2 regions of the Noviherbaspirillum sp. FW303-A3 genome follow, and region 1 is predicted to be linked to the other one. Evidence: predicted binding sites of a transcription regulator. Region 1 holds the regulator's gene; the other holds the start of a gene.
The links. Region 1 encodes NrdR, which represses ribonucleotide reductase genes. Its sites were predicted from a motif close to CACNANATNTNGTG; they were not measured.
Positions count from the first base shown of each region.

Region 2: the regulator NrdR is predicted to act here: its motif matches at 1,595-1,608, upstream of AC3WOY_RS01525 (ribonucleoside triphosphate reductase).

Region 1 is NZ_JBYTAZ010000001.1:1,071,907-1,077,481, reverse strand. It holds gene AC3WOY_RS05270 (ExbD/TolR family protein) at 1-145, opposite strand, end outside; gene tolQ (protein TolQ) at 145-846, opposite strand; gene ybgC (tol-pal system-associated acyl-CoA thioesterase) at 926-1,345, opposite strand; gene AC3WOY_RS05255 (SDR family NAD(P)-dependent oxidoreductase) at 1,392-2,138, opposite strand; ZMP/ZTP riboswitch at 2,289-2,393, shown strand; gene glyA (serine hydroxymethyltransferase) at 2,483-3,727, shown strand; gene nrdR (transcriptional regulator NrdR) at 3,869-4,339, shown strand; gene pilV (type IV pilus modification protein PilV) at 4,413-4,982, shown strand; gene AC3WOY_RS05235 (PilW family protein) at 4,998-5,575, shown strand, end outside.
Region 2 is NZ_JBYTAZ010000001.1:324,827-330,401, reverse strand. It holds gene AC3WOY_RS01525 (ribonucleoside triphosphate reductase) at 1-1,578, opposite strand, end outside; gene AC3WOY_RS01520 (universal stress protein) at 1,791-2,228, opposite strand; gene AC3WOY_RS01515 (MFS transporter) at 2,668-3,915, shown strand; gene AC3WOY_RS01510 (NarK family nitrate/nitrite MFS transporter) at 3,945-5,330, shown strand; gene AC3WOY_RS01505 (nitrate reductase subunit alpha) at 5,528-5,575, shown strand, end outside.

The DNA of each region.
Region 1 (5,575 bases):
GCAGGTTGATGACGCCGGGATTGGTGAGCGGCGCCGCGACCATGAAAATCACGAGCAGCACCAGCATCACGTCGATGTATGGAACGACATTGATTTCCGACTTGAACTTGCGGCTGCGTCCGCCTCGCATGGAGCTGTTGGCCATCAGCGTACCTGTCGCTGGAGGATGTTCGAGAACTCTTCGATGAAGCTCTCGAAACGGATCGCCAGGCGATCGATGTCGTGCGAGTAGCGGTTGTAGGCGACGACCGCCGGGATCGCGGCGAACAGACCGATCGCAGTGGCGATCAGCGCTTCCGCGATGCCGGGCGCCACTGACGCCAGCGTTGCCTGCTGCACATTGGCCAAGCCACGGAATGCGTTCATGATGCCCCACACCGTGCCGAACAGGCCGACGTAAGGCGATACCGAACCGACCGAAGCGAGGAAGGCGAGGTGCGACTCCAGCGCATCCATTTCGCGCTGATAGGCCGCACGCATTGCACGGCGCGCGCCGTCGATCATGCTGCCCGGATCGACCGTTCCCTTGCCGGCGAACGTTGCCTTGCCCTTGATGAATTCGCCCATGCCCGATTCGAAGATGCGTTCCAGCGCGCCGCTCTTGCCGCCACTGCGGCGGCGGTTCGACGTTGCCTCTTCATACAGCGCGTTCAGGTTGCCGCCGGACCAGAAGGCGCGCTCGAAATCCTCGGTTTGCGTCTGGGCGCTGCGGATGGCGAACATCTTCCGGAAGATGTACGTCCAGCTCATGATCGACACGAGCAGCAGCAGGGCCATGACGAGCTGCACCAGCAGGGAGGCATTGCTGATCAGGGAAATGAAAGACAGGTCTTGAGTGACAGTCATGTGTATCTGTTAAATGTTTGCAAATGGGTCCCGCGGCACGACCTGCTGCATGGGCGCAGTCGTCGCGAGGCGGGGAAATTCATCCAGTATTCTTTATCCGGTCCAGTACTTCTTCCGGGATGGGGCTTGGCCGGAATGTGCGCGTATCCACGCAACCGACCTTGATGCGTCCGCTGGCGAGCAGCTGGCGATCCTCTCCCTCGATGCGCCAGGCTTCTTGTATGAATTGCACGGAGGCACGTCCGAGCCGTTCGACAACGACGGAGAGTTTCAGTTCATCATCTAATTTCGCGGGGGCATGATAATCGACCGCCGTGCTTTTGACCACGAACATTACATGATGTGACACTGTCAGGAGTTGCTGGCCGATGCCGGCTGCGCGAAGCCATTCGGTCCGCGCCCGCTCGAAGAATTTCAGGTAATTTGCATAAAAGACAACGCCGCCGGCGTCGGTGTCTTCGTAGTAGACCCGGATATTCCAGGTGAAATCGGAAGTCATCGTCGCCGGATCCGTTCTCCGCGACGTGTTACGCAGGATTCGTTCATCAGGTGTTTCGCTTGATATTGAAGGGAGAGAAGCCCTGGCAGGTGGGCATCATCTCGATGTAATTGATATTCACGTGCGGCGGCAGGGTCGCGATCCAGAACGCCGTCTCGGCGATGTCTTTCGCGGTCAGCGGCACCGTGCCCTCATAGACCTTGGCTGCAGCGGCGTCGTCCTTCAGGCGCACGTTCGAAAACTCCGTGCCTCCGCACAGGCCGGGCGCAATGTTGGTCGCGCGCACGCCGGTGCCGACGAGGTCGGCGCGCAGGTTCATCGTGAACTGGTCGACGAAGGCCTTGGTTGCGCCATACACGTTGCCGCCCGGGTAGGGATAGGTGCCTGCCACCGAGCCGATGTTGATGACGGTTCCGCGCCCGCGCGCCACCATGCCGGGCAGGATCGCGTGCGTCATGGTGACCAGGCCCTTGCAGTTGGTATCGATCATGGTTTCCCATTCATCGAGCGAAGCCTTGTGCGCCGGCTCGATGCCGAGCGCGAGGCCGGCATTGTTGACGAGAACGTCAACCTCCTTCCATTCCACGGGGAGTGCCGCAAGCGCGGCGTTGATCGATGCCTTGTCGCTCACGTCCATGGCAATCGGCAGGAGCGATGTGCCGAGTTCGGCGGCGAGGTCATCCAGGCGTTCCTTGCGGCGTCCGGTGGCAATCACCTTGTGGCCTGCCTGGGCAAATCTGCGGGCCATTTCGGCGCCAAAACCGGAGGTTGCACCTGTAATCAGGACGATCATGTTGTTTTCCTTTCGTGCGGGCGGACGGTTGCCAAAATTGTAGCCGAAAGGGCGCACCTTCATCCGGCGGCATGCTCTCCGGCAGCAAATTCAGGATGGGGCCGGCCATCCTTGCCGAAAAATGGTGGCTATCTTACAATCTAGCTCCATTTCGTCTCACGTAACTGGCGAGAAGCCGGAGCAGCACTCCGGCGAAAAGGTGGGAATCCACCGGGGAACGTGAGACATCCATAGCCGTTCGCCTGGGCAGCCCAAATGGAATGCACGACTGAGGCTGCCTGTCTTCTTCCCTTGGCCCTCATTCGATTCAGGCAAACCCGATTTGCAATCGATTGGAGTTTTTCATGTTCGCAAAAGACCACACCATTGCCAAAGTCGATCCCGAACTTTGGTCCGCCATCCAGCAGGAAAACAAGCGCCAGCAAGATCATATCGAGCTGATCGCTTCCGAAAACTACACCTCGCCAGCCGTGATGGAAGCGCAGGGTTCCCAGCTCACCAACAAGTATGCCGAAGGCTATCCGGGCAAGCGCTACTACGGCGGCTGCGAGTACGTCGACATCGCCGAGTCCCTGGCCATCAGCCGCCTGAAGGAACTCTACGGCGCGGAAGCCGCCAATGTGCAGCCGAACTCCGGTTCGCAAGCCAACCAGGGCGTGTTCTTCGCCATGCTCAAGCCGGGTGACACCATCATGGGCATGTCGCTCGCCGAAGGCGGCCACCTGACCCACGGCATGGCGCTCAACATGTCCGGCAAGTGGTTCAACGTCGTTTCCTACGGCCTGAACGAGAAGGAAGAGATCGACTACGACGCGATGGAACGCCTCGCGCACGAGAAGAAGCCGAAGCTGATCATCGCCGGCGCATCCGCCTACGCGCTGCGCATCGACTTCGAGCGCTTCGCCAAGGTCGCCAAGGACGTCGGCGCCTACTTCATGGTCGACATGGCCCACTATGCCGGCCTGATCGCCGCGGGCGTCTACCCGAACCCGGTACCGTATGCCGACTTCGTCACCTCGACCACGCACAAGTCCCTGCGCGGCCCGCGCGGCGGCGTGATCCTGATGAAGGCCGAACATGAGAAGGCGATCAACTCCGCGATCTTCCCCGGCATCCAGGGCGGTCCGCTGATGCACGTCATCGCCGGCAAGGCTGTCGCTTTCAAGGAAGCGCTGTCGCCGGAATTCAAGGCTTACCAGCAGCAAGTCGTGAAGAACGCCGACGCGCTGGCAAAGACCCTGATTTCCCGTGGCCTGCGCATCGTTTCCGGCCGTACCGAATCGCACGTGATGCTGGTCGACCTGCGCGCCAAGAAGATTACCGGCAAGGAGGCTGAAGCCATCCTCGGTTCCGCACACATGACCTGCAACAAGAACGCCATTCCGAACGATCCGGAAAAGCCGTTCGTCACCTCCGGCATCCGCCTCGGCAGTCCGGCGATGACGACTCGCGGCTTCAAGGAAGCGGAAGCGGTCAAGGTCGGCAACCTGATCGCCGACGTGCTCGACAATCCGCACGATGCCGCTACCATCGAGCGCGTGAAGGCGGAAGTGAAGAAGCTGACCGACGCCTTCCCGGTCTACGCGTAAAGCCTGCAAATAACGTTACACTGATCGCCATCCCATGAGCATGGGATGGCGGAATTTGCAAAAAGATAACAAAATTGCTTTATTGATAATGCCGTGCGTGCCTTGAACCGGGCGCACTCAAGATAGGGCTGCGGCAGCGCCATGAAATGTCCCTTCTGTCACCACGAAGACACCCAGGTCATCGACACACGCGTGTCCGAGGAAGGGGACACCATTCGCCGCCGTCGGCGCTGCGCGCATTGCGACAAGCGTTTCACCACCTATGAACGCATCGAATTGTCGATGCCCGTCATCGTCAAGAAAAACGGCAGCCGTGCCGATTTCGACCCCTCCAAGCTACGTGCCAGCCTCATGCTCGCGCTCCGCAAGCGCCCCGTATCCGCCGAAGCCGTCGACGCCGCCATCCATCGCATTGAAGAAAAACTGCTTTCGTCAGGCGCGAGGGAAGTGATATCTGGCCATATCGGCGAACTCGTCATGCGCGAGCTCAAGCGCCTCGACAAGATTGCATACATTCGCTTTGCCTCCGTCTACAAGAGCTTTGAAGATGTAGCGGAATTCCAGGACGCGATCGCCGAAGTCGGCCGCGAGCGCAAAACTCCAGTCAAGTAAGCCTGTTTTCCCGCGCCGGAGATTTTGCACGCCAAAAATGTTGCATAAATGACAATTAATGTGGGGTGACAGAATGAAAGTGACGTTGACGCGCCAGATCGGCTTTTCCATGACGGAAGTCCTGGTCTCCATACTTCTCCTGTCTTCAGGCGTCGTGGGCACGCTCGGCCTTCAACTAGCCTCCACACGGACCACGCAACAATCGTCCTACCAGACGATGGCCTTGCTGCTTGCTGGTGAAATTGCCGATACCGTCGGCGCCATGATGTCGGATGAACGGTATGCAGGTGTTGTCGAACCCCTGTTCGACATGGACTACACATCGATACCCGGAGCACCGCCGGCGTCCGGAAGTTCCTGTCATTTTTCCATGTGCGGGGCGAGCGATTTCGCGGCTTTCGAAATCAATGAATGGAAAGCGCATCTCGCGGCAAATTTTCCCACGGCACGCCTGCGTGTCTGCCGGGACGGCAATCCCTGGAATGAAGAAGCGCATGCATACAAGTGGGACTGCAGCACCGATTCCGCCGAAGCCCCATTCGTGGTCAAGGTAGGCTGGAAGCTGAAGAATCCCGGCGGAAGCTATTCGACCGATGGCAGCAGTTTTCCGCCAAGCGTGGTCATCCCGGTTTCCTCGATTTAACGGAGGGCGGACCGCATGCGGAAAGTCACTGCTCGTCCCGCCGGACATGCGCGCGAATGCGGCGTGACACTCGTCGAATTGATGGTCTCGATGGCCATCGGACTGTTTGTCGTCGCAGTCGCCACCGTCGTGCTGGTTTCCGCGAAGTCCGGCTACGTCGCGCAAACCGAGAGCGCCCAGATCCTTGATACAGGGCGCCACGCAATCGACATCCTGTCCCGCACCGTCCGCCAGGCGTCCTACTTCCACTGGGATGGCACCGATTTCAGTTCTCTCTTGGCGGACGACGGGCCGGCTGTCATTGGGATGGATGCCCGCAGCCTGAAGAGCCGCTCCGAGGACATTTCTTCACCGGTTGCCCGTTCGATCAATGGAAGCGATGTCCTTGCTGTCCGAATTGGCGGTTCCGGAGACGGGAGCAATGGCGACGGCTCGGTACTGAATTGCGCCGGCTTCGGTATTGGAACGGGTGACGCATCGGCAAGGCGTGAGCGCGGGTGGAGCATCTTCTATGTCGCCGAAGACGTCAGCGGCGAACCGGAGCTGTACTGCAAGTATCCCGGCGAAGAGGGCTGGGCGGCGCAGGCCATTGC
Region 2 (5,575 bases), 750 kb from region 1:
CTGGAACTCGAGCATGCGTGCGCGGATGTGGTCGAGCAGGCGCACCGCGAGGCCCGCACCCCATTCGGTCGTGATGTCATGCGCGTCGCCGGTGAAGTTGCGGATCATTTCATTGATGCCGTTCACGCCCAGCGTGGAGAAGTGGTTGCGCAGCGTGCCGAGGTAGCGTTTGGTGTACGGGAACAGGCCGCTGTCCATGTGGCGCTGGATGACCTTGCGCTTGATTTCCAGGCTGGCCTTGCCGAGTTCGAGCAGGTCGTCCACGCGGGCAAACAGGGCTTCCTCATCGCCGCGGTACAGGTGGCCGAGGCGGGCGCAGTTGATCGTGACCACGCCGAGCGAGCCGGTCTGCTCGGCCGAGCCGAACAGACCGTTGCCGCGCTTGAGCAGCTCGCGCAGGTCGAGCTGCAGGCGGCAGCACATCGAACGGATCATGTTCGGTTTGAGTTCCGAATTCAGGAAGTTCTGGAAGTAGGGCAGGCCATAGCGTGCCGTCATCTCGAACAGCAGTTCCGCATTCGGGCTGTTCCAGTCGAAATCCTCGGTGATGTTGTAGGTCGGGATCGGGAAGGTGAACACGCGGCCCTTGGCGTCGCCGGCCATCATCACTTCGATGTAGGCGCGGTTGATCATGTCCATCTCGGCCTGCAGCTCGCCGTAGGTGAAGTCCATTTCCTTGCCGCCGATGACCGGCACCTGCTCGCGCAGGTCTTCCGGGCACACCCAGTCGAAGGTGAGGTTGGTGAACGGCGTCTGCGTGCCCCAGCGCGAGGGCACGTTCAGGTTGTAGATCAGTTCCTGCATGTACTGGCGGACCTGTGCGTAGGACAGCTTGTCCTTGCGCACGAAGGCGGCCATGTAGGTGTCGAAGGAGCTGAACGCCTGCGCGCCCGCCCATTCGTTCTGCAGCGTGCCGAGGAAGTTGACGATCTGGCCGACGGCGCTGGACATGTGCTTCGGCGGACCGGATTCGACCTTGCCGGGAACGCCGTTCAGGCCTTCGTTGAGCAGGGTGCGCAGCGACCAGCCGGCGCAGTAGCCGGCCAGCATGTCGAGGTCGTGGATATGGATATCCGCGTGGCGATGCGCTTCTCCGACTTCGGGCGGATAGACGTGGTTGAGCCAGTAATTGGCGATCACCTTGCCGGAAACGTTCAGGATCAGGCCGCCGAGCGAGTAGCCCTGGTTGGCATTGGCGTTGACGCGCCAGTCGAGCTGCTGCAGGTATTCGTTGATCGAGGATTCGACATCGACCAGGGTCTTGCGGTCGCTGCGCAGCTTCTTGTGCTGCTCGCGGTAGATGACGTAGGCGCGCAGGGTCTTGCGGTAGCCGGCGTCGAAGAGGACGGCTTCGACCACGTCCTGGATCTGCTCGATATGCGGCGCGGTATCGCTGTTGAGCTGGATGCGTTGCATGACCGCTTGCAGCGTCAACGCCTCGGCTTCGTCATGGCCGAATTCGCCGGTGGCCTGGCCCGCGCGCAGCAGTGCGGAGAGAATCTTGTTCGGGTCGAACGGCTTCACAGTGCCGTCGCGCTTGACGATATGCGTCAGGAAGGTAATGGCGCGTGGGGTCATTTAGTCTCCATAAAAGCACAATATCTTGTGGTTCGATAGATGGTAGAGACTAAATCTAGTGCATTCAACGCGTGCGAGGGCATTTTTCCAAATAACTTGATCTGGAATAACTTGATGCATTCCGGTACGTGTTGTCGTGCTGTCAACTTCCGGAGGGATGGGAGGCGTGGACCACCATCCACGGGGCTGCCCATCGATCCGTCAGGCTGTTGTTAGCGGAATACCAAGACCGGTATGGTCGAATTGGCCAGCACTTTCTGCGTTTCGCTACCGACAAACAGTGCGCTCAGGCCCTTGCGGCCGTGCGATGCCATGAAGATCACGTCGCATTGGTGATTCGTGGCGGCCTTGATGATTTCCTCATACGGATTGACCGAGCGGGCGGTCACCGTTTCGCAGGGAACATTTGCCGCCTGCGCGGCGGCGGCGATCTTGCCGACATTCGCATCCGCAATCGCGCAACGGTCCTGGAAGGCTTGCTTGGAGTCGGAGACGCTCATTCCGTCCGAGACGTGGGAGTAGTCGCGCGGCTCGGATACCGAGATACCGATCACCTTGCTGCCGGCGCCTTTTGCGAACGTGATTGCTGCATCGATCGCTTTGTCGGAGAGCGAGGATCCATCGGTGGGAACAAGAATCGTCTTAAACATGGTTCATTCTCTAAATATGGGGGGAGCGCCCCGAGACGCTGCGGCCATCCTAGGTTTCAGGGCGGAAATCAACCTTGATCCTGGTCAAATTGGGCCGGAAACGCGTCGAATCGAAGACTCCCTTCTCCCGCAGGCGGGAGAAGGGTTGGGGATGAGGGAGGATGCCAAGACCGCGATCCCTCTTGCGCACGCCCTCACCGCCAGCCCCTCTTCCGCCTGCGGGAGCGGAGAGTAACGGCTCCGGCGTGGAAGAAGTCAGTTTAATACTCCTTTTGGCCTAGCCGGACGAGTGCTCCGCTATTCCCTTCGAACGATCGGACTAAGTCGCTTGCCTTTGCCGGATACCCCTCCGGCCAATAGTGCCTTGCAGGGCGCAGACGTAACCTTCCGACATCGCGTCAATCATCGAGGGAGGTGCGTCGTGACCATACAAGAAAACATGAAGGGGAAGCAGATATCGGTGCTGGCGAGCAGTACGTTCGCATTCACCATCTGCTTTGCGGTCTGGATGATGTTTGCCGTCCTTGGCATTCCCATCAAGACCAAGCTGGGGTTGAATGAAACGCAATTCGGCCTGCTCGCCGCGACGCCGGTGCTGACCGGTTCGCTCGTACGTGTCCCGCTCGGCATCTGGACCGACAAGTTCGGCGGCCGCCTCGTCCTGTTCGTGCTGATGCTGTCGACGGTGATCCCGATCTACCTGATCAGCGAGGCCACCGAATACTGGCACTTCCTGGTTCTCGGCCTGTTCGTCGGCGTTGCCGGCGGTTCGTTCTCGGTCGGTACGCCTTATGTCGCGCGCTGGTTCCAGCCGGAGCGGCGCGGTCTTGCGATGGGCGTTTTCGGCGCAGGCAATTCAGGCTCGGCGCTGACCAAGTTCGTGGCGCCGGCGATCATCGCCGCATTCGGCTGGCAGTTCCTGCCGAAAGTCTATGCGGCAGCGATGCTGGTGACCGCGCTCGTGTTCTGGTTCTTCAGCTACACCGACAAGTCGCACACTATCCCGTCCAACGTCAGTTTCATCTCGCAGATGCGCATGCTGAAGGACCCGCGCGTCTGGCGCTATTGCCAGTACTACTCCGTGGTGTTCGGCGGTTATGTCGCGCTGGCACTGTGGATGACCAAGTACTACGTGTCGGAATACGGCTTCGACATGAAGCTCGCCGCCTTGCTTGCCGCCTGCTTCTCGCTGCCGGGCGGCGTGCTGCGCGCGCTGGGCGGCTGGATCTCCGACAAGTATGGTGCCTACAAGGTGACCTGGTATGTGATGTGGGTGTGCTGGGTGGCGTTCTTCCTGTTGTCCTATCCGCAGACCAGCATGGTCGTTAAGACGGTCAACGGTCCGATGAGCGTCGATATCGGCATCAACGCCTGGTTCTTCACCTTCCTGCTGTTCGTGGTCGGCGTCGCCACCGCGATCGGCAAGGCGTCCGTCTTCAAGTTCATCTCGGATGACTTCAGCCACAACATCGGCGCCGTGTCGGGCATCGTCGGCCTGGCCGGCGGCCTCGGCGGTTTCATCCTGCCGATCATGTTCGGCGCGCTGGTCGACCTGACCGGCATCCGTTCCAGTGCATTCATGCTGCTCTACGGCACGGTCTGCGTGTCGCTGGTGTGGATGCATTTCTCATTCAAACCCGAGCGGGAAACTCCGGATGTTTCCATGCCGCTCAAAAAGGCGGCATGAGTTGTCGCATTCGATAAGAGGAGAACAACGTGAGCAAATACCTGATCAGTCACTGGGAACCGGAAACGCCATCGTTCTGGGTCAGCAAGGGCAAATCCACCGCCAATCGCAACCTGTGGATTTCGATCCCTGCGCTGCTGCTGGCATTCGCCGTCTGGATGGTGTGGAGCGTGGTGGTGGTGAACCTGCCCAACGTCGGCTTCCAGTACAGCACCAACCAGCTGTTCTGGCTGGCGGCGCTGCCTGGCCTGTCCGGTGCGACGCTGCGCGTCTTCTACTCCTTCATGGTGCCGATCTTCGGCGGCCGCAAGTGGACGACGATTTCGACCGCATCGCTGTTGATCCCGTCGATCGGCATCGGCTTTGCGGTGCAAGACCCGAACACCGGTTATCCGACGATGCTCGTGCTGGCGCTGCTGTGCGGCTTCGGCGGCGGAAATTTTGCTTCCTCCATGGCCAACATCAGCTTCTTCTTCCCGAAGGCGCAGAAGGGCTACGCGCTGGGCATGAACGCCGGCCTCGGCAACCTGGGCGTATCGGTGGTGCAGTTCGTGGTGCCGCTGGTGATCACGGCCGGCATCTTCGGCGCCATCGGCGGCGAAGCGCAAATCTGGACCAAGGCAGGCGAAACCAAGCAGATGTGGCTGCAGAACGCCGGCTTCATCTGGGTGCCGTTCATCGCTCTGACCACCTTTGCCGCCTGGTTCGGCATGAACGACCTGGCGTCCGCCAGCGCTTCGTTCTCCGAGCAAGCCGTCATCTTCAAGCGCAAGCACAACTGGCTGATGTGCTGGCTGTACATCGGCACCTTCGGTTCCTTCATCGGCTACTCGGCCGGTTTCCCGATGCTGATCAAGTCGCAGTTCCCCGACGTCAATCCGCTGCAGTATGCCTACCTCGGCCCGCTGGTCGGCGCCCTGGCTCGCGTCGCAGGCGGCTGGATCTCGGACAAGCTGGGCGGTGCTGTCGTTACCTTCTGGACCTTCGTCGTGATGATCCTGGCGGTGATCGGCGTCATCACCTTCCTGCCCGTTGCCGGTTCGGCGGGCAGCTTCAAGGGTTTCTTCTGGATGTTCATGCTGCTCTTCGCCGGCACCGGCGTCGGCAATGCCTCGACCTTCCGCATGATCCCCGTGATCTTCATGACCGAACGCCAGCGCGCCGCCGCGGGCAAGGGCAAGCAGGCGGAAGCGCAGGCCATCGTCGACGCCAACAAGGAAGCTGCCGCCGTGCTCGGCTTCTCTTCGGCGGTCGGTGCCTACGGCGCCTTCTTCATCCCCAAGAGCTACGGCACCTCGATTGCCATGAGCGGCGGCCCCACTGCGGCGCTGTGGTGCTTCATCGCGTTCTACGTGTCCTGCATCGCGATCACCTGGTGGTGCTACTCGCGCAAGAACGCCGCAATGCCGTGCTGAAAAATCGCAGGGTGTGCGGAGCGCACCCTGCGAATCGAGATAGTTCAAAAGAACTAGCCGGGCTAATACCAACGCAGGTATCAGCCCGACTTCTTGCGAATAGGAAGGACGAGAGGGGCTACGTAGACTTGATACAGAGCCGATCTCGAAGAAGTTAAAACAATGCGCCCGAAAATGGGCGCACGTATGGAGAAACCATGAGTCACTTTCTGGACCGCCTGAAATTCTTCAGCAAGCCCAAGGAA